2 regions of the Thermomonas aquatica genome follow, and region 1 is predicted to be linked to the other one. Evidence: predicted binding sites of a transcription regulator. Region 1 holds the regulator's gene; the other holds the start of a gene.
The links. Region 1 encodes HrcA, which represses chaperone genes, less so after heat shock. Its sites were predicted from a motif close to TTNGCACTCNNNNNNNNNGAGTGCNAA; they were not measured.

Region 1 (14,358 bases):
CGACCGTGCTGCACGCGGGCGACCGCATCGAACTGCTGCGCGGCCTGCGACTGGATCCGAAACAGGCGCGCCGGCTGCGGGCCGCGCGCGCCAAGGGCAAGCCCTGAAAGACCGGCCTCAGCGGCGGCCCTTCTTGCCCTTGTCCTTGTCCTTGGCCAGGTTGCCGAACTTGGCCATCGTCTTGGCCAGCTCCGAGTCTTCCTCGGGGAAGTATTCGCCTTCCCACTTCGACAGCGCTTCGTTCTCGAAGTACAGGGTCATGTTCTTGACTTCGGTCGGGCCGCTGCGGCCGGTACGGCGGCTGGCGACATAGTCCCAGCGGTCGTGGTGGAACGGATCGCGGATCGAGGGCGTGCCGAGCAGGGTCATCACCTGGCGCTTGTCCATGCCCTGCTGCAACTGGTCCACCGCGGCCTTGTCGAGCAGGTTGCCCTGGTAGATCGGCTGCCGGTACAGCACGCCGCAACCGCTGGCGAACATGACGATCAGGACGAGAGCAACGAGCTTGCTCAAAACGGGCTTGCGCATCGGCAGGAGAGGGCAGTGAACGGTGGCGCCGATGATACACTGAAGCCCTCGCGGCACAGTGCCTGCGGCCGCCCAGCCGGCTCGCGTTCATGTGCTGTTGCATGCATGGAGCGCCAATGGAATCGCAGGACCTGCGCAAGGCCGGACTGAAGGTGACCCATCCGCGGATGCGGATCCTGGAACTGCTGGAGCAGACCCGGCCGCGGCACATGACCGCGGAAGACATCTACAGGCAGCTGCTCGGCGACGGCGAGGAAATCGGCCTGGCCACGATCTACCGGGTGCTGACCCAGTTCGAATCCGCCGGGCTGGTGCTCAAGCACAACTTCGAGGGCGGCCATGCGGTCTACGAACTCGACCGCGGCGAGCACCACGACCACATGGTCGACGTCGACAGCGGCAAGGTGATCGAGTTCCACAGCGACGAGATCGAGGCCCTGCAGCAGAAGATCGCCGCCCAGCACGGCTACGTGATCGAGGACCACGCGCTGGTGCTGTACGTGCGCAAGAAGCGCTAGAGCCCGAGCAGCCGCTTCGCCGCGGCCTGCGCTTCCCTGGTCACCTGCGCGCCGCCCAGCATCCGGGCGATTTCGCCGATGCGGCCGGCCGCATCCAGCACTTCCACCGACGACTGGGTGATGCCGTCCCGCGCGGCCTTGCTGACCCGGTACTGCGCATGCCCCGCCGCGGCGACCTGCGGCTGGTGGGTCACGCACAGCACCTGGCGTGTATCGCCGAGCGCGCGCAGCTTGGCGCCGACCGCCGCGGCGACCGCGCCGCCGATGCCGGAATCGACCTCGTCGAACACCATCGTCGGCACCGCATCCAGGCCCAGCGTGGCCACTTCGATCGCCAGCGAGAGGCGTGAAAGCTCGCCGCCGGAAGCCACCTTGCGCAACGGCCGCGGCAACTGGCCGGCATTCGCCGAGACCAGGAAATCCGCGCGTTCGGCGCCATTGGCATCCGGCGCGTGCGGGTCGGCGGTCGCTTCCAGCGCCACCTCGATCCGGCCGCCCTCCATGCCGAGTTCGGCGATCAGGGTTTCGACCGCCTGCGCCAGCGCATCGCCGGCCCTGCGGCGCGATGCGCCGAGCCGCGTGGCCGCGGCGTCCCAGTCGGACAGGGCCGAGGCGATGTCGCGGTCGAGGCGTTGCAGGCGCTGATCCGCATCGGCCAGCGATTCCAGTTCCAGCGCCAGCGCATCGCGGTGCGCGGCCAGCCTGTCCGGCGCGACCCGGTGCTTGCGCGCCAGGTCCTGCACGCGCACCAGCCGCTGCTCGATCTCCTGCAGCGCCTCGGGGTCCAGGTCCAGGTCGCCGCGGATGCGTTCGAGCAGGCCGAGCGCCTCGTCCAGCTGGATCGCGGCCGAATCCAGCATCGCGTCCACTTCGTCCAGGCGCGGTTCGTTGCCGGCTTCGCGCTGCAGGCCGGCACGCAACCGCTGCAGTTGCGGCGCCAGCGCCTCGTCGCCGCCGAGGCGCTGCAGCGCCTGCTCGCAGGCGGCGATCAGCGAGGCCGCGTGCGCATGCCGGCGATGGCTGGCATCGAGTTCCGCAAGCGCCCCGGGCTCCAGCGTCTCCGCCTGCAGTTCGTCCAGCTGGTGCGCCAGCCAGGCCTTGCGCTCGGTCACGTCGCCGCGGGCGAGCAGGGCATCGCGTTCGTCGCGCAATCCGCGCCAGCGGAGCGCGGATTCGCGCGTGGCCGCAAGCAGCGCCGGGTGTTGCGCATAGGCGTCCAGCAATTGCGTCTGGGTGGCGCGCGACAGCAGCGCCTGTTGTTCGTGCTGGCCGTGGATTTCCACCAGCAGCGCGGCAAGCTCGGCCAGTTGACCGATGCTCGCCGCACGCCCGTTGATCCAGGCGCGCGAGCCGCCGTCCGCGCGCAGGGTGCGGCGCAGCTGGCAGTCATCGCCATCGTCGAGTTCGGCTTCGCGCAGCCAGTCGCGCGCCGCCGGGCAATCGGCCAGCGAAAAGCCGGCTTCCAGTTCCGCGCGCTCGGCGCCGTGGCGCACCGCGCCGGCATCCGCGCGCGCGCCGCAAAGGAAGCCCAGCGCATCCACCAGCAGCGACTTGCCGGCGCCGGTCTCGCCGGAAATCACGGTCAGGCCCGCGCCGAATTCCAGCTCGGCATGGGCAACCACGGCGAAATCGCGGATGGACAGGCGGCTCAGCATCGGCGCGCATTGTGCCTGTTCGATGGGCGGATTCGATAGCGCTTGCACGCGGGCGGAACGGCGCTTACAACATCGGCATGGCACGCCCCACGGCCTCCGGCATCGCCGACGATCCGCGCGCGCGGCAATTGCTGCGCACGCTGGTGTCGCGGCATATCCGCGACGGCGAGCCGGTGGGCTCGCAGACCCTGGCCCGGCATGCCGGGCTGGACGTCAGCCCGGCCACGATCCGCAACATCCTGTCCTCGATGGAGGATGCCGGCCTGCTGGCCGCGCCGCACAGTTCCGCCGGGCGGATTCCCACGGCGCAGGGTTACCGGCTGTTCGTGGACGCGCTGCTGCAGGTCAAACCCTTGCCGGAAGGCGATCTGAGCCGGCTGCGCAGCGAGCTGCCGGCCGGCGCGGGCACCCAGGCCCTGCTCGGTAGCACCAGCGAGCTGCTGTCGGCGATGACCCATTTCGTCGGCATGGTCAGCGTGCCCGGGCGCGAGAGCTTCGCCTTCCGCCAGATCGAGTTCGTGGCGCTGGATCCGCAGCGGGTGCTGGCGATCCTGGTGTTCGCCGATGGCGAGGTGCAGAACCGGATGGTGCAGGTGCGCCGCGCGTTCGACCCGGCCGAGCTGGAACAGGCCGCGAACTACCTCAACACCCATTTCGCCGGGCAGCCGCTGGCGCAGATCCGCGCCGCCCTGCTGCGCGACCTGCGCAATGCGCGCAGCGAGATGGACCGGCTGCTGGCCAGTTCGATCGAACTGGCCGAACAGGCGTTCGCGCCGAGCCGGGACGACATGCTGGTGGCCGGCCAGACCCGGCTGATGGGCCTGCAGGACATCAACGACCTGGAACGCCTGCGCGCCCTGTTCGAGGCCTTCGCCGAAAAGCGCGAACTGCTGCAATTGCTGGAACGCACCGCCAAGGCGCCGGGCATGCGGGTGTTCATCGGCGAGGAAACCGGGCTGGCGCCGCTGGAAGGGATGTCGCTGGTGACCGCGCCCTACGGCAGCGGCGGGCGCATGCTGGGGGTGCTGGGGGTGATCGGCCCCAGCCGGATGGCCTACGAGCGGGTGATCCCGGTGGTCGAGGCCACCGCGGCCGTGCTCGGCGCGGCGCTCGCCCCCGACGCTTGAATCCGTCGGGCCGCGGCCCCATAGCCTCGGTGGACGCGGCACCGGGCCGCGAATGACGACTCCCAAGACATGAGCAACGACCCGATGCAGGATGCACTCGACACCGCCGGCGATGCGCCGCAGATCGACGAACTCGAGGCGCTGCGCGCCGAACTCGAGCAACTCAAGGCGCAATCGCTGATCGAGCGCGCCGACCTCGAGAACCAGCGCAAGCGGCTGGCCCGCGAAATCGAGCAGGCCCGCAAGTTCGCCAACGAGCGCCTGCTCGGCGACCTGCTGCCGCTGTTCGACAGCATGGAAGCCGGCCTAGCCAACGCCGCGGCGGACGATCCGTTGCGCGCCGGCCTCGAACTCACCCTGCGCCAGCTGCATATCGTCGCCGGCAAGAACGGCCTGACCGAAGTCGCCCCGGCCGCCGGCGATGCCTTCAACCCGGAGCACCACCAGGCGATGGGCATGGTCGATGCCGAAGGCGTGGCCCCGGGCGCAGTCGCGCAGACCTTCCAGAAGGGCTACGTGCTCAACGAACGCCTGCTGCGGCCGGCGCTGGTGATGGTCGCCAGGCACGACTGAACGGCATCGACACGCGGCCCTTGAAGCCGCGCGCCAAAGCCCCACATCACGGTCATCGGCGCACGGCGCCCCCGACATTCAAAGATTCCAGAGGGAACACACATGGCTAAGATCATCGGCATCGACCTCGGCACCACCAACTCCTGCGTCGCCATCATGGAAGGCGGCAAGGCCAAGGTCATCGAAAACAGCGAGGGCGACCGCACCACCCCGTCCATCGTCGCCTGGACCAAGGACGGCGAAGTGCTGGTCGGCGCGTCCGCCAAGCGCCAGGCCGTCACCAACCCGAAGAACACCTTCTACGCGGTGAAGCGCCTGATCGGCCGAAAGTTCACCGACGCCGAAGTGCAGAAGGACCTGGGCCTGGTGCCGTACGCGATCACCCAGCACGACAACGGCGATGCCTGGGTCGCGCTGACCGACGGCAAGAAGCTGGCGCCGCAGGAAGTCTCGGCCAAGGTGCTGGAGAAGATGAAGAAGACCGCCGAGGCCTACCTAGGCGAGCCGGTCACCGAGGCGGTGATCACCGTGCCGGCCTACTTCAACGACAGCCAGCGCCAGGCGACCAAGGACGCCGGCCGCATCGCCGGCCTTGAGGTCAAGCGCATCATCAACGAGCCGACCGCGGCCGCGCTGGCCTATGGCCTGGACAAGGGCGACGCCAAGGACCGCAAGATCGCGGTGTACGACCTCGGCGGCGGCACCTTCGACGTGTCGATCATCGAGATCGCCAACATCGACGGCGAGAAGCAGTTCGAGGTGCTGGCCACCAACGGCGACACCTTCCTCGGCGGCGAGGACTTCGACAAGCGCGTCATCGACTACCTCGTCGACGAGTTCAACAAGGAGCAGGGCATCGACCTGCGCAAGGATCCGCTCGCCCTGCAGCGCCTGAAGGACGCGGCCGAGCGCGCCAAGATCGAGCTGTCCTCCAGCCAGCAGACCGAGGTTAACCTGCCGTACGTGACCGCCGATGCCAGCGGCCCGAAGCACCTCAACATCAAGCTGACCCGCGCCAAGCTGGAAGCCCTGGTCGACGACCTGGTCAAGAAGACCATCGAGCCCTGCCGCATCGCGCTGAACGACGCCGGCCTGCGCGCCAGCGACATCAGCGAGGTGATCCTGGTCGGCGGCCAGACCCGCATGCCGAAGGTGCAACAGGCGGTCACCGAGTTCTTCGGCAAGGAACCGAAGAAGGACGTGAACCCGGACGAGGCCGTGGCCGTGGGCGCCGCGATCCAGGGCGGCGTGCTGCAGGGCGACGTCAAGGACGTGCTGCTGCTCGACGTGACCCCGCTGTCGCTGGGCATCGAGACCATGGGCGGCGTGTTCACCAAGATCATCGAGAAGAACACCACCATCCCGACCAAGGCCAGCCAGACCTTCAGCACCGCCGAGGACAACCAGACCGCGGTCACCGTGCACGTGCTGCAAGGCGAGCGCGAGCAGGCCCGCTACAACAAGTCGCTGGCCAAGTTCGACCTGACCGGGATCGAGGCGGCGCCGCGCGGCATGCCGCAGGTGGAGGTGAGCTTCGACATCGACGCCAACGGCATCCTGCACGTCAACGCCAAGGACAAGAAGACCGGCAAGGAACAGAAGGTCGAGATCAAGGCCGGTTCCGGCCTGTCGGACGACGAGATCCAGCGCATGGTGCAGGACGCCGAGGCCAACCGCGAGGAAGACAAGCGCTTCCACGAGCTGGTCACCGCGCGCAACCATGCCGACGGCCTGATCCACGCCACCCGCAGCGCGATCAAGGACAACGGCGACAAGGTGCCGGGCGACGTGATCGGCCGCGCCGAAGGCGCCATCGCCGAGCTGGAATCCGCGATCAAGGGCGACGACAAGGGCCAGATCGAGGCCAAGGCCAAGGCGCTGGAAGAGGCCGGGCAGGCCTTGTTCGCGGCGGTGGCCGCGGCCGGCCAGCAGGCTGGCGGCGATGCCGGCGCAGGCCCGGCGGCGGGCGGCAACGACGACGTGGTCGATGCCGAGTTCACCGAGGTCAAGGACGACAACAACAAGGCCTGATCGCGGCAGCGAGGCAGGAAACGCGACGGGCAGGCCAGTGGTCTGCCCGTCGCCGTGAGGGAAGTTGAGTACGAATGAGCAAGCGCGACTACTACGAAGTGCTGGGCGTGGCCCGCAATGCCGGCGACGAGGAGCTGAAGAAGGCCTACCGGCGCGCGGCGATGAAGCACCACCCGGACCGCAACCCCGGCGACAAGGCCGCCGAGGCCGCGTTCAAGGAGTGCAAGGAAGCCTATGAAGTGCTGAGCGACGGCGGCAAGCGCCGCCTGTACGACCAGCACGGGCATGCCGCGTTCGAGCACGGCATGGGCGGCGGCAACGCCGGCCCAGGCTTCCACGACGTCGGCGACATCTTCGGCGACATCTTCGGCAACATCTTCGGTGGCGGCGGCGGGCGCCAGGCCCCGCGTCGCGGCGCCGACGTCGGCTACGTGATGGAACTGGACCTCGAGGAGGCCGTTGCCGGCATCGAGAAGCGCATCGAGATCCCGACCCTGGCCGAATGCGCGCCGTGCAAGGGCTCGGGCTCGGCCGACGGCAAGGTCGACACCTGCGCCACCTGCCACGGCCGCGGCCAGGTGCGCATGCAGCGCGGGCCGTTCGCGATGCAGGCGGCCTGTCCGCACTGCGGCGGCAGCGGCAAGACCATCGCCAACCCGTGCCAGCAATGCGACGGCGCCGGCCGGGTGGAGGAAGACAAGACCCTGTCGGTGAAGATCCCGGCCGGCGTCGACAATGGCGACCGCATCCGCCTGGCGGGCGAGGGCGAGGCCGGTCCGGCCGGCACCCCGGCGGGCGATCTCTATGTGGAAGTCCGCGTGCGCCCGCATGCGATCTTCCAGCGCGACGGCGACGACCTGCATTGCGAAGTGCCGATCCGGATCTCGCAGGCGGCGCTCGGCGATACCGTGCGCGTGCCCACCCTGGGCGGCGAAGTCGAGCTGCGCATCCCCGCCGAGACCCAGAGCGGCAAGGTGTTCCGCCTGCGCGACCGCGGGGTGAAGTCGGTGCGCAGCCGCGCCCCGGGCGACCTGTACTGCAAGGTCGCGGTGGAAACCCCGGTCAACCTGACCGCAGAACAGCGCACCCTGCTGGAACAGTTCGAAGCCAGCTTCAGCGGCGAGGACGCGCGCCGGCATTCGCCGAAGTCGGCCACCTTCCTCGATGGGGTCAAGGGCTTCTGGGACCGGATGGTGTCGTGAGCGCGGCCAGGGCGGAATGACTGCATACGATTGCAGTCATCCGCGCCCGCGTCGAAACATGACGCTGGTCAACGACTTGTGACGAAATGTGACGTAACGTGTAAGGTGCGGTCAGTCGTCTCCAGGCACCTCGATGTCCCTTGATCCCCCCGCCAATCCGTTCGGCCAAGGCCGGCAAGACCCGGCCCTGCTGCTCGACGCGCTGCAGAAGGTCGCGCTCGAAAAGCTGAAGCCCGCGCTCGATGCCGCGCTGGGGCGGGTGGACGACTATCTTTTCCAGCGCAGCGAATCCGGCCACGACGATTTCGGCCTGAACGCGTTGCGCGACCTGCGCCGCGCCCGCAGCCAGATCGGCCAGCGCTTCGAGCAGGGCTTGATCGCCGGCTTCCGCGCACTGATCGACCCGCGCGCGGGCATGGGCGGCGCCGACAGCGGCTTGCTGGCCCTGGTCAGCGAGGACGCCCTCGAGGAACAGCTGGCCAACGAACAGTTGGCCGCCAGCCTGACCCGGATGCACGCCCCGGAGTTGGAAGTGCTGGGCAAGCGCATCGCCCACCTGGCCGGGCGCGACTCGCTGGACGCGCTCGACAACCCGATGAACCCGGCCTTCATCGCCGCCCTGCTGCGGCGCGCGCTGGAAGGCGTCGATCTCGATGCCGGCGTGCGCATCGTGGTGTTCAAGTTCTTCGAGCGCGAGCTGGCCATCGCGCTGGGCAGCAGCTACGAGCGCGGCAACACCCTGCTGGTGTCGGCCGGCGTGCTCCCGCAGCTGCGCGCCACGGTCAGGGCGGAAGCGCCGAAACCCGCGGGCCCCGGCGAGCAGGCATTCGATTCCGCCACGCTGCCGGCGATGTCGCATCCGCCGTCGCCGGCGGAGCAGGCGGTGTTCGCCAACCTGCTGGGCCTGCTGCAGGGCTGGCGCACCAGCCAGGGGCCGGCGCTGAACGGCCATGCAGGCCAGGGCGCGGTCGGCCCGGCGCAGACCCTGAGCTCCAACGAGCTGATGTCGATCCTCTCGCTGATGCAGCGCGACGCGCAAAGCGGCTTCGAGCCCGCCAGGCGCAACCCGCAGCAATCGCTGGCCGAGCAACTGCGCCAGGAAGTGTTCGGCGGCGCGCGCAAGCTCGGGGTCCAGAGCGACAACCTGAGCCTGGACGGCCTCGACGAGGATGCGGTCGACCTGGTCGCGATGCTGTTCGACGTGCTGCTCGACGGCCCGCAATACGACGCCGACATCCGCCGCAAGATCGGCCGCATGCTGGTGCCCTACGTCAAGGTCGCGGTGCAGGATCGCCGCATGTTCCTGTTCAAGGAACACCCCGCGCGCAAGCTGCTCAATACCGTCGCCGAAGCCTGCGAAGGCAACCACGGCGAAGCGCCGCAGGAACGCGAACTGCTGGGGCGCGTCGATGGCACCATCGATCGCCTGGTCACCGAGTTCAACGAAGACGTGGCGATCTTCGAGACGCTGGAGCAGGAACTGCGTTCCTACATGGCGCAGCACCGCAAGCGCTTCGAACTGGCGGAAAAGCGCGCGACCGAAGCCCAGCGCGGCCGCGAGCGGCTCGAGCACGCGCGCAGCGCCACCAACGCCCTGCTGGCCCAGCATCGCGGCGAACGCGTGCTGCCGGCGGTGATGACCGAATTCCTGTCCGGCTACACCTCGCACCACCTGATCCAGGTGATGCTGCGCGATGGCCATGGCTCGCCGCGCTACGACGACGCGATGCTGGCGGTCGATGAGCTGATGCAGGCCTTCGACCATGCCGAATTGCGCACCCCGGTCGAGGAACTGCCGGCGCTGCATCGGCCGCGGTTCGAGGCGATCCTGGCCAGTTCCGGCTGCCTCGGCGATGGCGCGGAAGCCGCCATCGATTGCCTGCAGGACGCCCTGGTGCGGCTGGCCAGCGGCGAACGCGCCGCCGACAACACCACCCACATGCCCGAGCCGCAACAGGCGCCGGAACCGGTCGTCCTGCACGAGCCGGAGCCGGTGCTGGAAGTGGTTGCCGGCACCGATACCCTGGATTTCGATGGCGCGGTGCTCGAGCGCATGCGCAAGCTGCAGGTCGGCGGCTGGATCCAGCTCGCCACCTCGGCCGATCGCATCGAACCGGCCAAGGTGTCGTGGATCAGCCCGATCTCCGGCCGCCTGTTGCTGGTCAACCGCCGCGGCATCCGCGTGCTGGTCGCCTCCGCCGAGGAACTCGCGGCGATGGCCAAGCTCGGCAAGGTCTCGCTGCGCGAAGGCGAAAGCCCGTTCGAGGACGCGCTGCACCAGGTCGCCGGCCGCCTGCAGAACGCGGCGAACCAGGGCTGAGCCAAACGCTCGGCGGCACCGCTCCGTCGTCCCGAACCCGCCGGTTACACTGCGCCGGCGGCGGTGTGCTGCATGGAGAAGGGAGCGATTGGATGCGAACGATTCTGGGCCTTGTGGCCGCCGTGGCGGCAGGCGTCGGGCTTGCGATGCCGGTCGCGCAAGCGGGCGAGCGCGAACTGTCGCTCAAGGTGGAACGCGAAATCGTCGCCTACACCGTCAATGCGGACGGCAGCTACACCGAAGCGCGCGAACAGACCATTCGGGTCCTGAAGGACTCCGCGCTGGACTCGGCGAAAAGCGCGTCGGTCAGTTACAGCACCAGCATCCAGAAAGCCCGAGATGTCGTGGCCTACACATTGAAGGCCGATGGCCGCCGCATCCCGGTGCCTGCCGGCAATTTCCAGGTCAACAGCAGCGCCGGGCAGAACGGGGACTCGCCGTTCTATTCGGACCAGACCACGTTGACGGCGGTGTTCCCCGATCTCGCGGTAGGCGATGCCACCGTCTTCTCGTATCGCCTCGAGGCCAGCAAGCCGATGTTCGATGGCCAGTTCTCGGTGATCGAGAACTTCAGCCCCACCACGTACTACGGCGACGTGCGGATCAGCATCGATGCGCCGGAATCGATGGCTGCGCAACACGAAGCCTGGCAATTGCACGAAACCGGCGATCGCGTGCGCGACGGCCGCCGCCGCATCGAATGGCAGTGGAGCAACCGCAAGCCTGCGGATCCGGAAAGCCTGCGCGATGGCGTGTTCAAGTACGAGCGCTATCCCGGTTACGCCTATTCCACGTTCGCAAGCTATGCGGCCATCGCCCAGGCGTATGGCGAACGCGCCGAAGCGAAGGCCGCCGTCACGCCGCGCATCCGCAAGCTGGCCGACGACACCGCGGGCGATGCGAAAGAGCCGCGCGAAGCCGCCAAGCGCCTGTACGAATGGGTGTCGCGCAACATCAGCTACGCCGGCAACTGCATCGGCCTGGGCGCGGTGGTGCCGCGCGACCTCGACGTGGTGCTGGACAACCGCATGGGCGATTGCAAGGACCACGCGACCCTGCTGCAGGCCTTGCTGGCCGCGCGCGGGATCGCAAGCACGCAGGCGCTGATCAATGCGGGCGGCAGTTACTCCATGCCGAAGGTGCCGGTGGCATCGGTGGTCAACCACGTCATCAACTACGTCCCGGGCCTCGACCTGTACCTGGATTCCACCGCGGCCACGGTACCGTTCGCCAGCCTGCCCGACGGACTGTACGAAAAGCCGGTACTGCTGGTGTCCGGCCATCATGACGATGCGAAAACCCCGGCGCGGCAGATGGGCAACGACTGGCAGAAGCTGCAGACGCGCCTGTCCATCCTGCCCGATGGCTCGGTCAAGGGCAGCCAGCGGCTGGAATTGAGCGGTCGCCTGGCGGTGGCCGCGCGCGAACAGTTCCGCAACATGCCGGCGGACGATGCCGACAAGCTGGTCAAGCGCTATTTCCGCGGCAGCGGCTACAAGGCCAACGGCAAGCTGCGCTTCGACGACCCGAAACCGATGCTGGAAAAGTTCTGGATCGAAGCCGATTTCGAAGTCGAACGCGCGCTTCCGCTATCCGGCGGCTTGCCCGTGCAGCCGTGGTTCGTCAGCTACGCGCCGGTATCCGGCACGGTGGCGCGCAACCTGGGCGACGAGGAAACGCCTGCGGGCGAAAGCGGTTGCGGCGGCATCCTGACCGAGGAAACCTTCAGCTTCGAGTTCCCGTCCAGCATGCGCATTGCGGCAGTGCCGATGGATGCATCCGTGCAGGAGGGCAACGTGCGCTATGCCGCCACCTTCCGGCAGCAAGGCAACCGCATCGAAGTGAATCGCAGCTTGGACGACCGCACGCCCGGCCCGGTCTGCACGGCGGAATACAACGCGGCGTACGCGAAGACCATGCGCGGCATCTTCCCCGGCCTGCGCCAGCAGATCGTCTACTTGGGCGATGCCGGCAAGGGCGCATCGCCATGAGCGTCCGCTTGCTGATCCATGGCGCCAACGGCCGCATGGGCCAGGCGTTGCAGCGCCTGTGCGACGACCAATCCGGTTGCAGCGTGGTGGCTGCCGTCTCGCGCAAGGTCGGGCCGCGGGTAATCGACGGCATCCCGCAATTCGCCGCCTCCGAACTCGCCGGCGTCCCCGAATTCGACGTCGCCATCGATTTCAGCCTGCCCGAAGGCTTCGATGCGATCCTCGGCCTGTGCGTTTCGCGCGGCAAGCCGCTGGTCTCGGGTACTACCGGGCTGTCGCAGGCGCAACTCGCCGCGCTGGAAGCCGCGTCCGCGAAGATCGCGCTGGTCTGGGCCAGCAATTTCAGCCTCGGCGTGGCGGTATTGCACGATTTGGTCGAACGCGCCGCACGCGCGTTGCCGGGCTGGGATTGCGACATCGTCGAAGCGCACCACACGCGCAAGCTCGACGCGCCCTCCGGCACCGCGTTGACCCTCGGTGCCGCCGCCGGCGAGGGCGGGGCCACCCCGCATTACGCCTCGATCCGCGCCGGCGACATCGTCGGCGAGCACCTGGTGCAGTTCGCCACCGCCGGCGAGCGCATCGAACTGGTCCACCGAGCGACCAACCGCGACATCTTCGCCCGGGGCGCGCTGCATGTCGCAGGCACGATCCGTGGCCGCGCGCCGGGCCGCTATCGGGTCGCCGACCTGCTCTGAGGCTGGCGTCGCGGGCCGCGACCCCGTACAATTCCCGCTCGCCTAAACACCCCAGCTCCGGACCGGCCCCCGCCGCTTCGGCGCTTTTTTGCAACCTGTCTTTTGTGCAACTTTCCGCAGGGCGACGCACTTGAACATACCCGCCATCCTCGCGCTTGAAGACGGCACCGTCTTCGAGGGCATTTCCGTGGGCGCAGCCGGTCTTTCCGTGGGCGAAGTGGTGTTCAACACCGCCATGACCGGCTACCAGGAAATCCTCACCGACCCGTCGTACGCACGGCAGCTGGTCACGCTGACCTATCCGCACATCGGCAACACCGGCTGCACCGACCAGGACGACGAGGCCAGCCAGACCTGGGCCGCCGGCCTGATCGTGCGCGACGTGCCGCGCCGGCCCAGCAGCTGGCGCAGCCAGGTCGCGCTGCCGGAGTGGCTGCAGCAGCGCGGCATCGTCGCCATCGCCGACATCGATACCCGCAAGCTGACCCGCATCCTGCGCGACAACGGTGCGCAGAACGGCGCGCTGCTCGCCGGTTCCGCGCCGAACGACGTGCTCGACGCCGACAAGGCGATCGAAGCCGCGCGCAAGTTCCCCGGCCTGAAGGGCATGGACCTGGCCAAGGTGGTCAGCACCGCGTCTGCCTACCAGTGGCAGGAAGGCCAGCTCGACCTCGACCGCAACGCATTCGTCCGCGCCGAACCGAAGTTCAAGGTCGTCGCCTACGACTTCGGCGCCAAGGCCAACATCCTGCGCATGCTGGCCGAGCGCGGCTGCGACGTGCACGTGGTGCCGGCGCAGACGCCGGCCGCCGATGTGCTGGCGATGCAGCCGGACGGCGTGTTCCTGTCCAACGGCCCCGGCGATCCGGCGCCCTGCGATTACGCGATCGCCGCGATCCGCGAATTCGTCAAGGCGAAGATCCCGACCTACGGCATCTGCCTCGGCCACCAGCTGCTCGGCCTCGCGGTCGGCGCGCAGACCATGAAGATGCCGCACGGCCACCATGGCGCGAATCATCCGGTCATCGACATCGATTCCGGCCGCGTCATGATCACCTCGCAGAACCACGGCTTCTGCATCGACGAGGCCACGCTGCCCGCGAATGCACGCGTGACCCACCGTTCGCTGTTCGACGGCAGCAACCAGGGCATCGAGCTGACCGATGCGCCGGCCTTCAGCTTCCAGGGGCATCCGGAAGCCTCGCCGGGACCGCACGACGTGGCGCCCTTGTTCGACAAATTCATTGCCCTGATGTTGAACAAGCAAGAAGAGGCCCGCTGACATGCCAAAGCGCACCGACCTCAAGACCATCCTGATCATCGGCGCCGGCCCGATCGTGATCGGCCAGGCCTGCGAATTCGACTACTCCGGCGCACAGGCCTGCAAGGCCCTGCGCGACGAGGGCTATCGCGTGGTGCTGGTCAACAGCAACCCGGCCACGATCATGACCGACCCGGAGATGGCCGACGCCGTCTACATCGAGCCGATCAACTGGCAGACGGTCGAGAAGATCATCGCCAAGGAGCGCCCCGACGCGCTGCTGCCGACCATGGGCGGGCAGACCGCGCTGAACTGCGCGCTGGACCTGGCCGACCACGGCGTGCTGGAGAAGTACAACGTCGAGCTGATCGGCGCCAAGCGCGAAGCGATCCGCATGGCCGAGGACCGCGAGCTGTTCCGCGTGGCGATGAAGGAGATCGGCCTGGAATGCCCG
Region 2 (14,358 bases), 990 kb from region 1:
CGACGTCCTCGAGCGCGCGCTCGACGCGCGGTTGCCGGTCTTCGGTGCAGGGAATGGCGAGTTGCAGGTAGGGCATGCGCCAAGTATTGGGCATTGCGGCCGTCGCGGGAATGGCCGTTTCAGGATTCGAGCCGTTCCTGCGCGTTGCGCGAGACGATCCATGCCTGCCGCCGCTGCAGCAGGCGCACGCCGCCAAGCAGGTAGTTGACGCTGAACAGCAGGGTCAGGCCGATCAGCAACAGGTGCCAGCCGCGATCGACGAAGATGGCCGGGTAGGTCCGCACCAACCACCATGCCAGCCCCTGGAAGGCGATCGCGGCCGGCATCATGAAGCGGATGTTGATGCGCTGGTCGCTGACGATGTCGTCGAGCAGGGCGCGTTCGTCTGCGGTGCCGAAATCGTCCGCATGCCTGCGCACGATGCGCAGGTCGTAGCCGTACAGGCCCCAGACCGCGATCGCGTAGAGCGCGTTCAAGGCGAACCAGCGCTGCGGGTCGCCGACCTGGGTCAGGGCCACGGCCTCCAGCAGGGTCGCGCCGAAATACACGAAGGTATGGCCGAATTCGAGCGGCCAGCCGATGAACGAAAGCGTGTGCAGCAGCGCGCGCGACCAGAAGATCAGCACCACCAGCAGGCCGGTGGCGATGTACGGCCAGGCTTGCCATTGCAGCTCGACCAGCGGCGCCACGCTGGCGCTCGCCAGCACGCCCAGGGCCAGGCCCTGGATGATGCTGATCAGGGTGAGCTCGATGTTGACCACGGTCGCGTCGAGCGCGGTCTTCGCCGACGAGCGCGCCGCCAGCGCGGGACCGGCGTTGCTGGACGGGGACGATGCGGGATCGGACATGGCGGCCTGGCTTCGGACCCGCGCCCATGGTGGCATGGACGCGGGCAGGGCGCTGCGCCGCGCTGGCTCAGCCGCCGAGGATGCCCTTCAGCAGGCCCTTCATGCCGGGCTTCTTCTGTTGCTGCTGTTGCTGGCCGTCGCCGTCGTCCATCTGCTGCATGTTGCCGAAGTCCATGCCCAGCATCGCGGTGGCGGTGGACTTGGCGCGCAGGCGGACGCTCCACTCCGGATTCCACGGCTGCTTCGGGTCGGCCGGCTTGGGCGGATAGGTGATCCAGCTTTCCGGGCCGTAGGCGGTCATCATCAGCATGCCCGGCATGCTGGCCTGCTGGCCCTGCACGTTGGAGGCGCCGGCGAAGATGCCCTTCGGGACGGTGCAACTGGTGGCGCTGGAAGGCAGCAGGATCTTCTGCTTCAGCCATTTGTCGATGTAGCTGCCGCTCAGGTAGGCGTGCAGTTCCTGGCCGGCGCCGGGAACTTCGGCGCTGCTCCAGACGGTGAGCGCGTACGAGTTCTCGCCCAGAATCTGCATGTGCATGCCGCTGATGAAATAGGCGCGCGCGCGATCCACCGACGGCCAGCTCAGGCCGACCGCGGCGGTGGCTTCGCCCTGCGTGCGCAGCATCAGCTTGGGCATGAAGTCGGCGGACTGCTCGACCTGGAACTGCATCGAGGCCGGGATGCCGTCGCCGGTGATCCTGTGCTCGCCGGCCAACCGCGCGCCGCTCGGCACCTGCTTGCCGGACTTGCGGTTAGGCCAGTAGACCCAGCCCGGCTTCAGGTCGATGTCGCGGTCCGGCACGTATTGGCCCTTGGACAGGCTGCCGCTGGACTGGAAGTCCACGCCCTGCATGCCGCCCATCGGGTTCTTCGGGTCGATGGTCCTGCCGCCGCCCTTGATCTTGAAGGTCGCGACCTTGGGCTGGCCCGGGCGCACCGCCGCGCCGCAGCCCCAGTATTCGGAGATCTTCACCTCGACATCCGGGATCTTGCCCGGCGGGGTGCTGCCCTTGGTCGGCGTGCTGGGTTCGGGCTCGATCAAGGTCAGCGATTTGCCCAGCTTCAGCCCGCCCGGGATCAGGTCCTGCGCTTCCACGCCCGGCTTGAGGTCGTTGCGCAGCGCCATGTCCATGTACTGCCCGGTCATGCCGCCGACGCGCGCGGTCGGGTAGACGAACCGGTTCTCGGCGCCGCCGCCCATGCGCTTGGCCATGAAACCGCCAAGTCCGCCCATCATCCCGCCCATGTCCGGCATTCCCGCCATGTTGTGGGTGAGGACGTCGATGTACAGGTTGGTCGGCGGGTTCTTGGCCTTCTGGCTGGACGCGGGCAGGGCCACGAGCGCGGTGGTCAGGGCAAGGCAGAGCAGGTGGCGACGTTGCATGGCGGCTCCGGGTTTTCGTGTCGATCTTCCACTGGATAGCGGATTTTCGCGGCAAGACCGGTCACGCCGGCGGGCGCGTCAGATCACCGACAGCGCCTTGTCCTTGCGTTCCGCCAGCTTCTTTTCCAGGTAATGGATGTTCTGCCCGCCCTGGGCGAAACCGCCATCGGCCAGGATCCGCTGCTGCAGCGGCACGTTGGTCTTGATCCCGTCCACCACCATCTCGCTCAGCGCCACCCGCATGCGCGCGATCGCCTGCTCGCGGGTCGCGCCGTGCACGATCAGCTTGCCGATCATCGAATCGTAGTTCGGCGGCACCCGGTAGCCCTCGTAGATGTGCGAATCCACCCGCACGCCCGGGCCGCCCGGCGAGTGGAAGTGGGTCACCAGGCCCGGCGAGGGCATGAAGGTGTCCGGGTCTTCCGCGTTGATGCGGCATTCGATCGCATGGCCCTTCAGCACCACGTCGCTCTGCTTGATGCTGAGCTTGTGGCCGGCGGCGATCAGCAACTGCTCGCGCACCAGGTCGATGCCGGTGACCAGTTCGGTGACCGGGTGCTCCACCTGGATGCGGGTGTTCATCTCGATGAAGTAGAAGCGGCCGGCCTCGTACAGGAACTCGAAGGTGCCGGCGCCGCGGTAGCCGATGCGGATGCAGGCTTCCACGCAGACGCGGCCAATCTCGGCGCGCTGTTCGTCGCTGATGCCGGGCGCGGGCGCTTCCTCCACCACCTTCTGGTGGCGGCGCTGCATCGAGCAGTCGCGCTCGCCCAGGTGGATGGCGTTGCCCTGGCCGTCGGCCAGCACCTGGATCTCCACGTGGCGCGGGTTCTCCAGGAACTTCTCCATGTAGACCATGTCGTTGCCGAACGCGGCCTTGGCTTCCTGCTTGGTGGTGGCGATGGCATTGGCCAGCGCGGCTTCGGTGTGGACCACGCGCATGCCGCGGCCGCCGCCGCCGCCGGCCGCCTTGACGATCACCGGGTAGCCGATCTCCGCGGCGATCTTCACGTTGGTCGCCGTGTCGTCGCCCAAGGGGCCGCCGCTGCCGGGCACGCAGGGCACGCCCGCGGCCTTCATCGCGCGGATCGCTTCCACCTTGTCGCCCATCAGGCGGATGGTGTCGGCCTTGGGGCCGATGAAGACGAAGCCGGACTGCTCCACGCGTTCGGCGAAGTCCGCGTTCTCCGACAGGAAGCCGTAGCCGGGGTGGATGGCCTGCGCGTCGGTCACCTCGGCGGCGGCGATGATCGCCGGCATGTTGAGGTAGCTCTCGCTGGATGGCGCCGGGCCGATGCAGACGGATTCGTCGGCCATCGCCACGTGCTTGAGGTTGCGGTCCACGGTGGAATGCACCGCGACCGTGCGGATGCCCATCGCATGGCAGGCGCGCAGGATGCGCAGCGCGATCTCGCCGCGGTTGGCGATGACGACTTTATCGAGCATGGGAACCCCCGATTACCCGATAACGAAAAGAGGCTGGTCGAATTCGACCGGCTGCCCGCTCTCGCACTGGATGGCGAGCACGGTGCCGGAGACGTCGGCCTCGATCGGGTTGAACATCTTCATCGCCTCGATGATGCCCAGCGTCTCGCCGGCCTTGACCGCCTGGCCGACGCTGACGAAGGCCGGCTTGTCCGGCGACGGGCTGGCGTAGAAGGTGCCGACCATCGGCGCGCGCACCACGTGGCCGGGCGGCAGGTCGGCATGCGGCTTGTGCGAGCCGCCGGTGGCGGCTTCCGACGGCGAATGCATCGGCATCACCGGGGCCGGCGCCGGCGCGGCGGCGGGCGCGGCGACGTGCTGGACCATCGGCGCGGCGGCCTGGACCAGGCCGCCCTTCGGCACGCGCGCCAGGCGTACGGATTCCTCGCCTTCCTTGATCTCGATCTCGGCCAGGTTGGATTCTTCCAGCAGGTCGATCAGCTTCTTGATCTTGCGCAGGTCCATGGAACGGGTCCTCTTGGGTCAGGCCGCGAGCCGCGCAAGCGCGGCATCGAGGGCGTAGCGATAGGAATCGGCACCGAAGCCGCAGACCACGCCGACCGCCTTGTCGCTGAAATAGCTGTGCTGGCGGAAGGGTTCGCGGCTGTGCGGGTTCGACAGGTGGATTTCGATGAAGGGGATGGCCACGGCCGCCAGCGCGTCGCGCAGGGCCACCGAGGTGTGGGTGAAGGCAGCGGGGTTGATCAGGATGAAGGCGGTGCCGTCGTTGCGGGCGGCATGGATGCGTTCGATCAGCACGTGCTCGGCGTTCGACTGCAGCGACAGCAGGGCATGGCCGGCGGCGGCGGCGCGGGCGGCCAGGTCGGCGTCGATGTCGGCCAGCGTGGTGCGGCCATAGACCTCGGGCTCGCGGCTGCCGAGCAGGTCGAGGTTGGGGCCGTGCAGGACCAGCAGCTGTGCCATCGACAAGGCCGTCGGAGCGGGCGCGCAGTGTCGCGCAAGCCGGCGATGCTGTCCAGTTCGGCGAACTTCAGCTTGATAACGGAATTTTAAGCGCTTGTTTGAGCGAAGGCTCTAATGGGCTGGTTGGCCGCTGCGACTGAGGGGCAGGCATGTGCAACCGCTTCATCCGGTCATCACGACGGAGCGGCGGCAGTGCCGCGAATGCCGCCCGTGCTCCTTTGCATGCCCGCCGGCTCTTCAGTGCTGCGTCCAGTCGGCGATGTCCTGCCGGCTTTCAAACGGCCCGATCCTGGTCTTCAACACGCGCCCTTCGGCCGAGACCAGCACCGTGTACGGCAGCACGCCGGCCGGGTTGCCCAGGCGCACACCGGCATCGGCGGGGCCGGGGGCGTCGACCAGGTTGGGATAGGCGATGCGCAGTCGCTGCAGCATGGCCTGCGCCGAAGCTGCATCGTCCAGCGCAATGCCGACGACTTGCGTGCCATTTGCCCCCTGTTCGCGGGCGAATGCCTCAAGTTCCGGCATTTCCTTCAGGCAGGGTGCGCACCAGCTGGCCCACAGGTTGACCAGGGTGGTTCTGCCGGCCCAGGCCTTGGGGATGCCGGTTGCGGCGCCATCGACCGTCAAAAGGCGCATGGCAGGCACGATGTCGCCACGTTCGGCGACGATCACCCCATGCGGTGGCGCCGGGGCACGTGTTTGCAGCACCGCGCCGAGCATCCGCTGGCCGAGTTCGGTGCCGGCCAGGCGCTGGGCGATGCTGGGCTCGAAGTACAGGCTTGCGGCCGCCCCGGCGAGCGCCGCCAGCAAAGCGACGCCGATGATCGCCTTGTTCGATGGCATCAGCGCCCGCCCGCAGCCTGCGCCAGGGCGTCCTCGACCAGGCCCGGGGTCAGGATCACCGGCAGGATCCGGCCTTCGCCGCCGCCGCGCGGATAGACCACGTACAGCGGCACGCCGACCGCCTTGTGCCGTTCCAGGTAGGCGGTGATGGACGGATCGACATCGGTGTAGTCGCCGGTCATGTACACCGCATCGGCGGCGTCTATCGCCGCGCGGAAACCGTCGCGGGCGAACACGGCCTTTTCGTTGACCTTGCAGCTCACGCACCAGTCGGCGGTCATGTTGACCAACACCACCCGGCCCTGCGCGCGCAGGTCGGCCAAGGCCTGTTCGGAGAAGGCGATGCTGGCGATGCCGTTGCGCGCGGCCATGGCGGGCGCGGCTTCCGGTTTCGGCAAGCCATGCAGCGTGGCCAGCGGCCATGCCGTCGCGATCAGGGCCAGCAGCGCCGCCGCCCTCCAGCGGTTGCGCCCGCCCTGTTGCGCCCGCATCCAGGCCCAGGCGGCGAACGCCAGCCCGATCGCCGCCAGCAGCCATTGCCACACGGCTTCGGCGCCGCGCAGCGAGGCCAGCACGAACACCAGCCAGGCGGCGGTGACGTACATCGGGAAGGCCAGCAATTGCTTCAGCGTCTCCATCCACGCGCCCGGCCTCGGCAGCAGGCGGGCGAACGCCGGCACGAAACCGATCAACAGGAACGGCAGCGCCAGGCCCAGGCCCAGCATCAGGAATACCAGCATCCCGCCCGCGGCCGGGCCGGTGAAGGCATAGGCCAGCGCCGCGCCCATGAACGGCGCGGTACAGGGCGTGGCCAGCACCACCGCCAGTACGCCGGTGAAGAAATCGCCCGACATCCCGCCGCGCCGGATCAGCGCGCTGCCGCGCTGGCCGATGCCGACATTGGCGTACCACAGCCCCGACAGGCTCAGGCCGAAGGCGAACACCACCAGTGCCAGCACGCCGACCACCAGCGGTTGTTGCAGCTGGAAGCCCCAGCCCAGCGCCAGCCCGGCCTTGCGCAGGGCCAGCGCCAGCGCGCCCAGCGCGGCGAAGCTCAGCAGCACGCCGGCGGTGTAGGCCAGCGCATGGTTGCGCGCGCGCTGCGGGCTCTCGCCGCCCTGCGCCAGCGCCAGCGCCTTCAGCGACAGCACCGGCAGCACGCAGGGCATCAGGTTCAGGATCAGGCCGCCGAGCAGGGCCAGCAGCAACGAGCCGAGCAGGCCGCGGGTCTGTTGCTGCGGCGGTTGCGTGCGTTCGGCATCGCCGGAAGGTGGGGCATCGCTTGCGGTGGCATCGCTTGCCGGGGCCGCTGCGATCGGCGCATCGCTGGCAGTGCCCGGATCGGCATTGGCGCCTGCGGCATCGCCGCCCGCCGCCGGCGCGATGGCCGCGGCCGGCGTGACCGTGCCCGCCGGCAGCGACACCGCCAGCCGCCGGGTCATCGGCGGATAGCAGATGCCGCCGTCCTGGCAGCCCTGCAGGCCCAGCACCAGCGTGCCCTTGGCGGCATCGGTCACGCGGCGGGTCACCGGCAGCGCGATCTCGACCTGGTCGAAATACACCGCGACATTGCCGAAATGCTCGTCGCGGTAAGGCTGGGCCTTCGGCAGTTTCGATGCCGGCGGCAACGAGGCGGACAAGCCCTTGCCGGCGTCCAGCTTCACCGACAGCTTGTCGCGGTAGAGGTAGTAGCCCTTGGCCGGGGTCAGCCGCAGCAGCAGCCGGTCGCCGCCATCGGCGATGACCTCGCTGGTGAAGGCGCGTTCCACCGGCAACGGCGCGGCATCGACCGCGCCCGCGTCGTTGCCGCCCAGGCCGAACAGCCCGCCGCCCTTCTTCGCGAAACCGAAGCCGCCGTCGCCGGCGGCTTCGCCCGGCAGCGCGACCTTCAGCGTGCGCGTCTGCGGCGGATAGCAGACGCCGGCATCGGCGCAGCCCTGGTATTTCACGGTCAGGGTGGTCGTGGCCGCACCCGCGGCGGGGGTGCCGCGCAGCGTGCCGACCAGTTGCCGACGATAGGTTTCGACATCGCCGAAGAATTCGTCGCGATGCTTGTCGCCGGTCGGTAGCGCCAGTTTGGCGCCGGTGAAGGCGGCATCGGCCTTGACCGAGGTGCGATGGCGGTACAGGTAGTAGCCCTTGGCGATCTGCCAACGCACCTCGATGCGATCCGGCGCGGTGGCCTGCGCGGACAGCACGAAGACCTCGTCGACCGGCGGCAACTCGACATCGGCCGCGACGGCGGGCAGGGCCATCGCCAGCGCGAAGCCAGCCAGCCAGCGACGGAAACGGGACAACGGCATTCGGTCAGTCCTTGCGACGGGTTTCATCGGCCAGCCACTGCAGGTACCCGGGCAGGCCAAGCGCGGGTTCGACCGCCAGCAGCTCCGGCAGTTCATACGGATGCAGGTCGCGCAGGCGATCCTGCAGGGCGGGGTAGGCCTCGCGGCTGGTCTTGATCAGCAGCAGGACTTCATCCGCGGTCTCGACCTGGCCCTGCCAACGGTAGATCGAGCGCATCCCCGGCAGGATGTTCACGCAGGCGGCCAGCCGTTCCTCCACCAGCGCGCTGGCGATGCGCCCGGCGGTATCGGCGTCGGGGCAGGTGCAGTAGCAGAGCAGCGCAGTCATCCGCATAGGGTAGCGGCAGCCCCGGGCCGGCGAACCTGCCGAAGGTTCGCGAATGGTTGCCGTTTGCCCTTGAAAGCCCCGCCAGCCGCCCCATCTCGGTGCCATGCCGGGTTCGCCCGGTGCTGTTGTCCGCAATTTGGCACTCGCTTCGACCGACTGCTAAAATCGCCGGGTTTTCCCACGTCAATCAACCATTTACGAGGTTGCCATGTCCAATATCAAGCCGCTGCACGACCGCGTGGTCATCAAGCGCATGGAAGAAGAGAAGTTGTCCGCCGGCGGGATCGTGATCCCGGATTCGGCCACCGAGAAGCCGATCAAGGGCGAAGTGATCGCCGTCGGCACCGGCAAGGTGCTGGACAACGGCCAGGTCCGCGCGCCGCAGGTCAAGGTCGGCGACAAGGTCCTGTTCGGCAAGTACAGCGGCACCGAAGTGAAGCTGGACGGCGTCGAGCTGCTGGTGGTGAAGGAAGACGACCTGTTCGCGATCCTCGGCTGATCGCGCGTCGCTTCCCCGCATTCCCTATCTACTGAATTCTCATCGAGGTAATTGCAATGGCTGCCAAGGACATTCGTTTCGGCGAGGACGCGCGCTCCAAGATGGTGCGCGGCGTCAACGTGCTCGCCAATGCCGTCAAGGCCACCCTGGGCCCGAAGGGCCGCAACGTCGTGCTGCAGAAGAGCTACGGCGCGCCGACCATCACCAAGGACGGCGTCTCCGTCGCCAAGGAAATCGAACTCGCCGACGCGTTCGAGAACATGGGCGCGCAGATGGTGAAGGAAGTCGCCTCCAAGACCTCCGACAACGCCGGCGACGGCACCACCACCGCCACCGTGCTGGCGCAGGCGTTCATCCGCGAGGGCATGAAGGCGGTCGCCGCCGGCATGAACCCGATGGACCTGAAGCGCGGCATCGACCAGGCCGTGAAGGCCGCGGTCGGCGAGCTGAAGAACATCAGCAAGCCGTCGTCGACCAGCAAGGAAATCGCCCAGGTCGGCGCGATCTCCGCGAACTCGGACGCCAACATCGGCGACCTGATCGCGCAGGCGATGGACAAGGTCGGCAAGGAAGGCGTGATCACCGTCGAGGAAGGCAGCGGCCTGGACAACGAACTCGACGTGGTCGAGGGCATGCAGTTCGACCGCGGCTACCTGAGCCCGTACTTCGTCAACAACCAGCAGTCGATGTCGGCCGACCTGGACGACCCGTTCATCCTGCTGTACGACAAGAAGATCTCCAACGTGCGCGACCTGCTGCCGGTGCTGGAAGGCGTGGCCAAGGCCGGCAAGCCGCTGCTGATCGTGGCGGAAGAAGTGGAAGGCGAGGCGCTGGCGACCCTGGTGGTCAACACCATCCGCGGCATCGTCAAGGTCTGCGCGGTGAAGGCCCCGGGCTTCGGCGACCGTCGCAAGGCGATGCTGGAAGACATGGCGATCCTGACCGGCGGCGTGGTGATTTCCGAGGAAGTCGGCCTGTCGCTGGAGAAGGCCACCATCAAGGACCTGGGCCGCGCCAAGAAGATCCAGGTGTCGAAGGAAAACACCACCATCATCGACGGCGCCGGCGAAGCCGACGGCATCCAGGCCCGCATCAAGCAGATCAAGGCGCAGATCGAGGAGACCTCCTCCGACTACGACCGCGAGAAGCTGCAGGAGCGCGTGGCCAAGCTGGCCGGCGGCGTGGCGGTGATCAAGGTCGGCGCCGCCACCGAAGTCGAGATGAAGGAAAAGAAGGCGCGCGTCGAAGACGCCCTGCACGCGACCCGTGCGGCCGTCGAGGAAGGCATCGTCCCGGGCGGCGGCGTCGCCCTGATCCGTGCCAAGGCCGCGATCGCCGGCATCAAGGGCGTGAACGAAGACCAGAACCACGGCATCCAGATCGCCCTGCGCGCGATGGAAGCCCCGCTGCGCGAGATCGTGACCAATGCCGGCGACGAGCCGTCGGTCATCCTCAACCGCGTGGTCGAAGGTTCCGGTGCGTTCGGCTACAACGCCGCCAACGGCGAGTTCGGCGACATGATCGAGTTCGGCATCCTGGACCCGACCAAGGTCACCCGCACCGCGCTGCAGAACGCCGCGTCGATCGCGGGCCTGATGATCACCACCGAAGCGATGGTGGCCGAGGCCCCGAAGAAGGACGAGCCGGCGATGCCGGCCGGCGGTGGCATGGGCGGCATGGGCGGCATGGATTTCTGATCCGGCCCGCCACGTCAGCCTGAATGCGAAGCCCGGCCTTGTGCCGGGCTTCGTTTTTGCGGCAGAGTGCGGCGCATCTAAGGAAGGAGCATGCCCGCGCCATGAGTCGCCATCCCGCGCCGCCGAAGCCCTTGCTCTTTTCGCGCCGTCAAGCACTGGCGATGTTGTCGTCGTCCATCGCGCTGGCCGCATGCGGCGGCGGGGGCGGCAGGTCCAGTCCCGGGCCGTCGCCGTTGCCACCGCCGGTGACGCCGCCCCCGCCGGCAGTGAATGGCCCGGCCTGGTTCAGCTACGGGCACGATGCGCAGCACACCGCGGTCAGCGCGATCGCCACGCAGGACCTGGCGCGCGTGGCATGGACGACGCCGGTCGACCTGGCCCCGCAATACACACCGTCCGGCGCGCTGCTCACCCACTACGGTTCGCCGGTGGTGACCACCCACAACACCGTGCTCATCCCGGTGAAGACGACGGCCACCGGCGCTTACCGCGTGGAAGGCCGCAACGGCGCCAACGGCGCGCTGGTCTGGCAGGCGAATACCGACTACGTGACCCCGCCGCACAACTGGGTTCCGCCCTACAACCTGCTGCTCACCCCGCAGGGCCGGTTGTATGCGCCGGGCGCCGGCGGCAAGTTGCTGATGCGGGCCGACGGCGACGCCGCCACCGGCACGTTCACGCCGCAGGTGTTCTACGGCGCCGCGCAGTACAACGCCAATCCGGCCGCGTTCGACGCCACCGTCTTCATCAACACGCCGGTGACCGCGGACGCGCAGGGCAATCTGTTCTTCGGCTTCCAGGTGACGGGGAGCAATCCGGCCGGGCTGGTGAGCGGCATCGCCCGCATCGCCGCGGACGGCACCGGCACCTGGGTCGGCGTCGCCGCCGCCGCCGCCGATCCGACCATCGTGAAGCCGGTGCTCAACTGCGCGCCGGCGCTCTCCAACGACGGCAGCACCGTCTACATCGCGGCGAATCGCGGCGCGACCAGCGCGACCCAGAACGGCGTGCTGCTCGCGCTCAACAGCACCACGCTGGCCACCCGCGCCAGCGTCGCCCTGATGGATCCGAACCTGGGCGTTCCTGCACGTCTCAGCGACGACGGCACGGCGACGCCGGTGATCGGCCCCGATGGCCACGTGTTCTACGGCGTGCTGGAACGCACGTTCGGCACCCACAACGCGCGCGGCTGGCTGCTGCAGTTCGATGCCATGCTCAATCCGGTGGGCGTGCCGGGCAGCTTCGGCTGGGACGTGTCGCCGAGCGTGATCCCGGCATCGATGGTGCCGTCCTACACCGGCGCCTCGACCTACCTGCTTGCGCAGAAGTACAACAACTATGCCGGCGTCGGCACCGGCATCGGGCTCAACCAGCTGGCCATCCTCGATCCGGGCGCGAGCCAGGCCGACACGATCGTGCCGGCCATGCAGGTGATGAAGGAAGTGCTCACCATCCTCGGCCCGACGCTGGACGTCGGCTCGACCACGGCGCGGCGCGAATGGTGCATCAACACCATGGCCGCGGACCCGGCGCGCAAGTCGATCCTGGCCAACAACGAGGACGGCATCCTGTATCGCTGGGACCTCACCACCAACACCTTCACCCAGAACGTGCGGCTCAACGCCGGGCTCGGCCAGGCCTATACGCCGACCCTGGTGGGTGCCGACGGCGGGGTCTACGCGATCAGCAACGCGACCCTGTACGCGATCCGCGCCTAGCGGCGGAACGGATCGCCGAAGCGCGGATCCGTTGTCAGCGCGGGATCGTCCAGCGTCTTCAGGAAGGCGACCAGCGCGGCGCGGTCGGTCGCATCGAGGTGCAGGCGTCGTGGCGCGCCGCCGTCGCGCAGGCGAGGGTCGAGCGCCGGGCCGTCCTGGATTCCCGAAGCGTAGAAATCGATCACCTCGGCCAGGGTCGCGAAGCGGCCGTCGTGCATGTACGGCCCGCTCAGGCCCACGCTGCGCAGCGATGGCGCCTTGAACAGCCGCGTCTCGCCGGCATCGAGGCCATTGCTGCGCGCATCCGCGGCCAGGGCGAAGGTCGGCGGCCGGTGGCAGGACGCGCAGCCGGCGCCGCCCTGGTCCACGGAGGTCATGAACAGGTGGCGGCCGTGGTTCTCCTGGGCAGTGAAATTCGGCAGGTCGACGTCCAGCGCCCGGTTCGGCGCGGTGGGCGAGAACACCCGCGCATAGCCGGCATCCCAGCGACTGTCGTGCGAGACCATCGCCCGCACGAACTGGGCCAGCGCCTGCTGGATGCGCGGCTCGCTGATCGTCGCGCTGCCGAACGCCCAGGCGAACAGGTCCGGGTAGTAAGCCGTCGCCGCCATCTTGCGGAGCAGGGCATCGATGCCGCCCGCGGTCTCGCCCCAGCCCATCTCGACCAGGCTGTGCAGCGGCTGGCTCGCCTGCGCTTCCGCGGTGGGCATGCGCCGGTCCCAGAAGGCGCTGCCCGGCCGCCAGTAACGCAGGTTGCCGAGCCGCATGGCATGGAAGTCGGTGGTGCCGGCGGTGCTGATGCCGTTGCTGAAGCGCAGCGGATCGGTGAAGCCGATGCGTTGCTGGTGGCAGGCGGCGCAGGAGCTGCGGTTGTTGGTGCTCAGCCGCAGGTCGTGGAACAGCACCCGCCCGAGCGTCGCCACCCGGTCGTCGCCGGGGTTGGACGCCGGGCTGTTGTCGAGCGCGGCCACCGTCCCGTCGAAATAGGCGGGCAGCGGCGGCGCGGCGTAATTGGCGACCTGCGCGAAATCGATGCGGGTGGCGGCGGCGACGCCCGCCGGAGTGGGGGACGGGACGTCCTCGCGGCCGCATGCCGCCAGCGCCAGGATCGCCGCGGCGCAGGTGAGCGCCCTGATGCTTCGCAAGCCCGTCCTCTCCCGGTTCGTCCGCGATTCATCCTAGCCGGTTTGCCGAGGGTCGCCAGCATCGCCGCACCCGCCGCCGCCTCGATCGCCGGTCCGAGAAGTACGGGCCGGCGCCGATGGGCCAGCGGCAGGGATTTCCGATCCGCGGTTGCATGCATGCCCTTGCATCGACATGCCGCCTCGGCTTCGGCGGCCTTTCCTTCGTGCGGACCTCGACTGGGTATGCTTGCCGTACGTGTGTGGTCGGAGCCGCTGCATTGCTTTCCGCTTGTGTCATCACTCAGCCCGCGTCCGTCGCGTTTCCGCCGGCTGCCCGTCTGGCCGCGGAGGCGACGCGTCGATTGTCGATGGGCGACCACGACCAGGCGCGGCGTGCCTATGCCGAAGCGTTGCGACGGGCCTCGACCTGGCAGTGCTGGTCGAACCTGTCGGCGCTCGCGCTGGGACTGAAGGATTTCGATGCCGCGCTCGCGAATGCGCGCAAGGCGATCGGCATGGCGCCGGCGCAGGCGGAGGCGTGGGTGAACGCAGGGGTCGCTTGTTGGCATGCCGGAGCGCGCAAGGACGGCGCACGGGCAATGGCGCATGCAGTCGAACTCGCGCCCGCGAACGCAACGGCGGCGATCGACTACGCCTACATGTTGCGTAGCGTGGATCGCGTGACCCAAGCCTACGAGGTGATGCGCGCGGCGCGCGAATGCGGCACCCGGACGGCGGCGCTGTTGCGGGCGATGGCGGAGTTGGAGCGGATCCTCGGGCGGTTCGGCGATTGCCGCCAGCATGCGTTGGAGGCATTGCAGTTGATGGCGAACGAGGGATTGCCGAGTCCGGCACTGCCCGAGCTGCCCGCGCAGCTTCCCCATTCGCTCGAGGCATGGCGCGGGGTGCTGGAGGATTGCCTGCGGAGGCTGGCGCCCCTGCGTTGCGATCCATGCATGGCGGGTGGCGCGGTGCGCATCTACGCGTTGCACGGCGGGCTGCCAGAACCGCGCAAGGATATCGACATCGTCGTCGATAGCCGGGTCGGCCACGACGCGCTGCGCGCCGCCTTCGCCGACGGCTACCGTCCGTTCGCCCGGCAAGGGCAGATTGCCCCGAGTGGCGGCGCGATCGGCGTGCTCGGCCTGGTGCACGAGGCCAGCGGCATTCCGATCGACATCATGCTGCAGGACCGGAGCGGCGGG

Region 2: groES (co-chaperone GroES) is a predicted target of HrcA. The motif match lies at 8,252-8,278, and genes of this name have one in related genera.

What each region holds. Positions count from the first base shown of each region.
Region 1 is NZ_CP040871.1:208,033-222,390, reverse strand. Features, by position in the region: gene FHQ07_RS01055 (RnfH family protein) at 1-107, shown strand, start outside; gene FHQ07_RS01050 (outer membrane protein assembly factor BamE) at 118-528, opposite strand; gene fur (ferric iron uptake transcriptional regulator) at 645-1,046, shown strand; gene recN (DNA repair protein RecN) at 1,043-2,701, opposite strand; gene hrcA (heat-inducible transcriptional repressor HrcA) at 2,779-3,828, shown strand; gene grpE (nucleotide exchange factor GrpE) at 3,898-4,401, shown strand; gene dnaK (molecular chaperone DnaK) at 4,504-6,432, shown strand; gene dnaJ (molecular chaperone DnaJ) at 6,507-7,634, shown strand; gene FHQ07_RS01015 (DUF1631 family protein) at 7,768-9,954, shown strand; gene FHQ07_RS01010 (DUF3857 domain-containing transglutaminase family protein) at 10,047-11,945, shown strand; gene dapB (4-hydroxy-tetrahydrodipicolinate reductase) at 11,942-12,643, shown strand; gene carA (glutamine-hydrolyzing carbamoyl-phosphate synthase small subunit) at 12,774-13,925, shown strand; gene carB (carbamoyl-phosphate synthase large subunit) at 13,927-14,358, shown strand, end outside.
Region 2 is NZ_CP040871.1:2,221,483-2,235,840, forward strand. Features, by position in the region: gene prmA (50S ribosomal protein L11 methyltransferase) at 1-76, opposite strand, end outside; gene FHQ07_RS10510 (hypothetical protein) at 120-848, opposite strand; gene FHQ07_RS10515 (hypothetical protein) at 916-2,232, opposite strand; gene accC (acetyl-CoA carboxylase biotin carboxylase subunit) at 2,311-3,678, opposite strand; gene accB (acetyl-CoA carboxylase biotin carboxyl carrier protein) at 3,691-4,182, opposite strand; gene aroQ (type II 3-dehydroquinate dehydratase) at 4,201-4,641, opposite strand; gene FHQ07_RS10535 (TlpA family protein disulfide reductase) at 4,879-5,484, opposite strand; gene FHQ07_RS10540 (protein-disulfide reductase DsbD family protein) at 5,484-7,781, opposite strand; gene cutA (divalent-cation tolerance protein CutA) at 7,792-8,115, opposite strand; gene groES (co-chaperone GroES) at 8,324-8,614, shown strand; gene groL (chaperonin GroEL) at 8,671-10,311, shown strand; gene FHQ07_RS10560 (hypothetical protein) at 10,557-12,029, shown strand; gene FHQ07_RS10565 (cytochrome-c peroxidase) at 12,026-13,174, opposite strand; gene FHQ07_RS10570 (hypothetical protein) at 13,522-14,358, shown strand, end outside.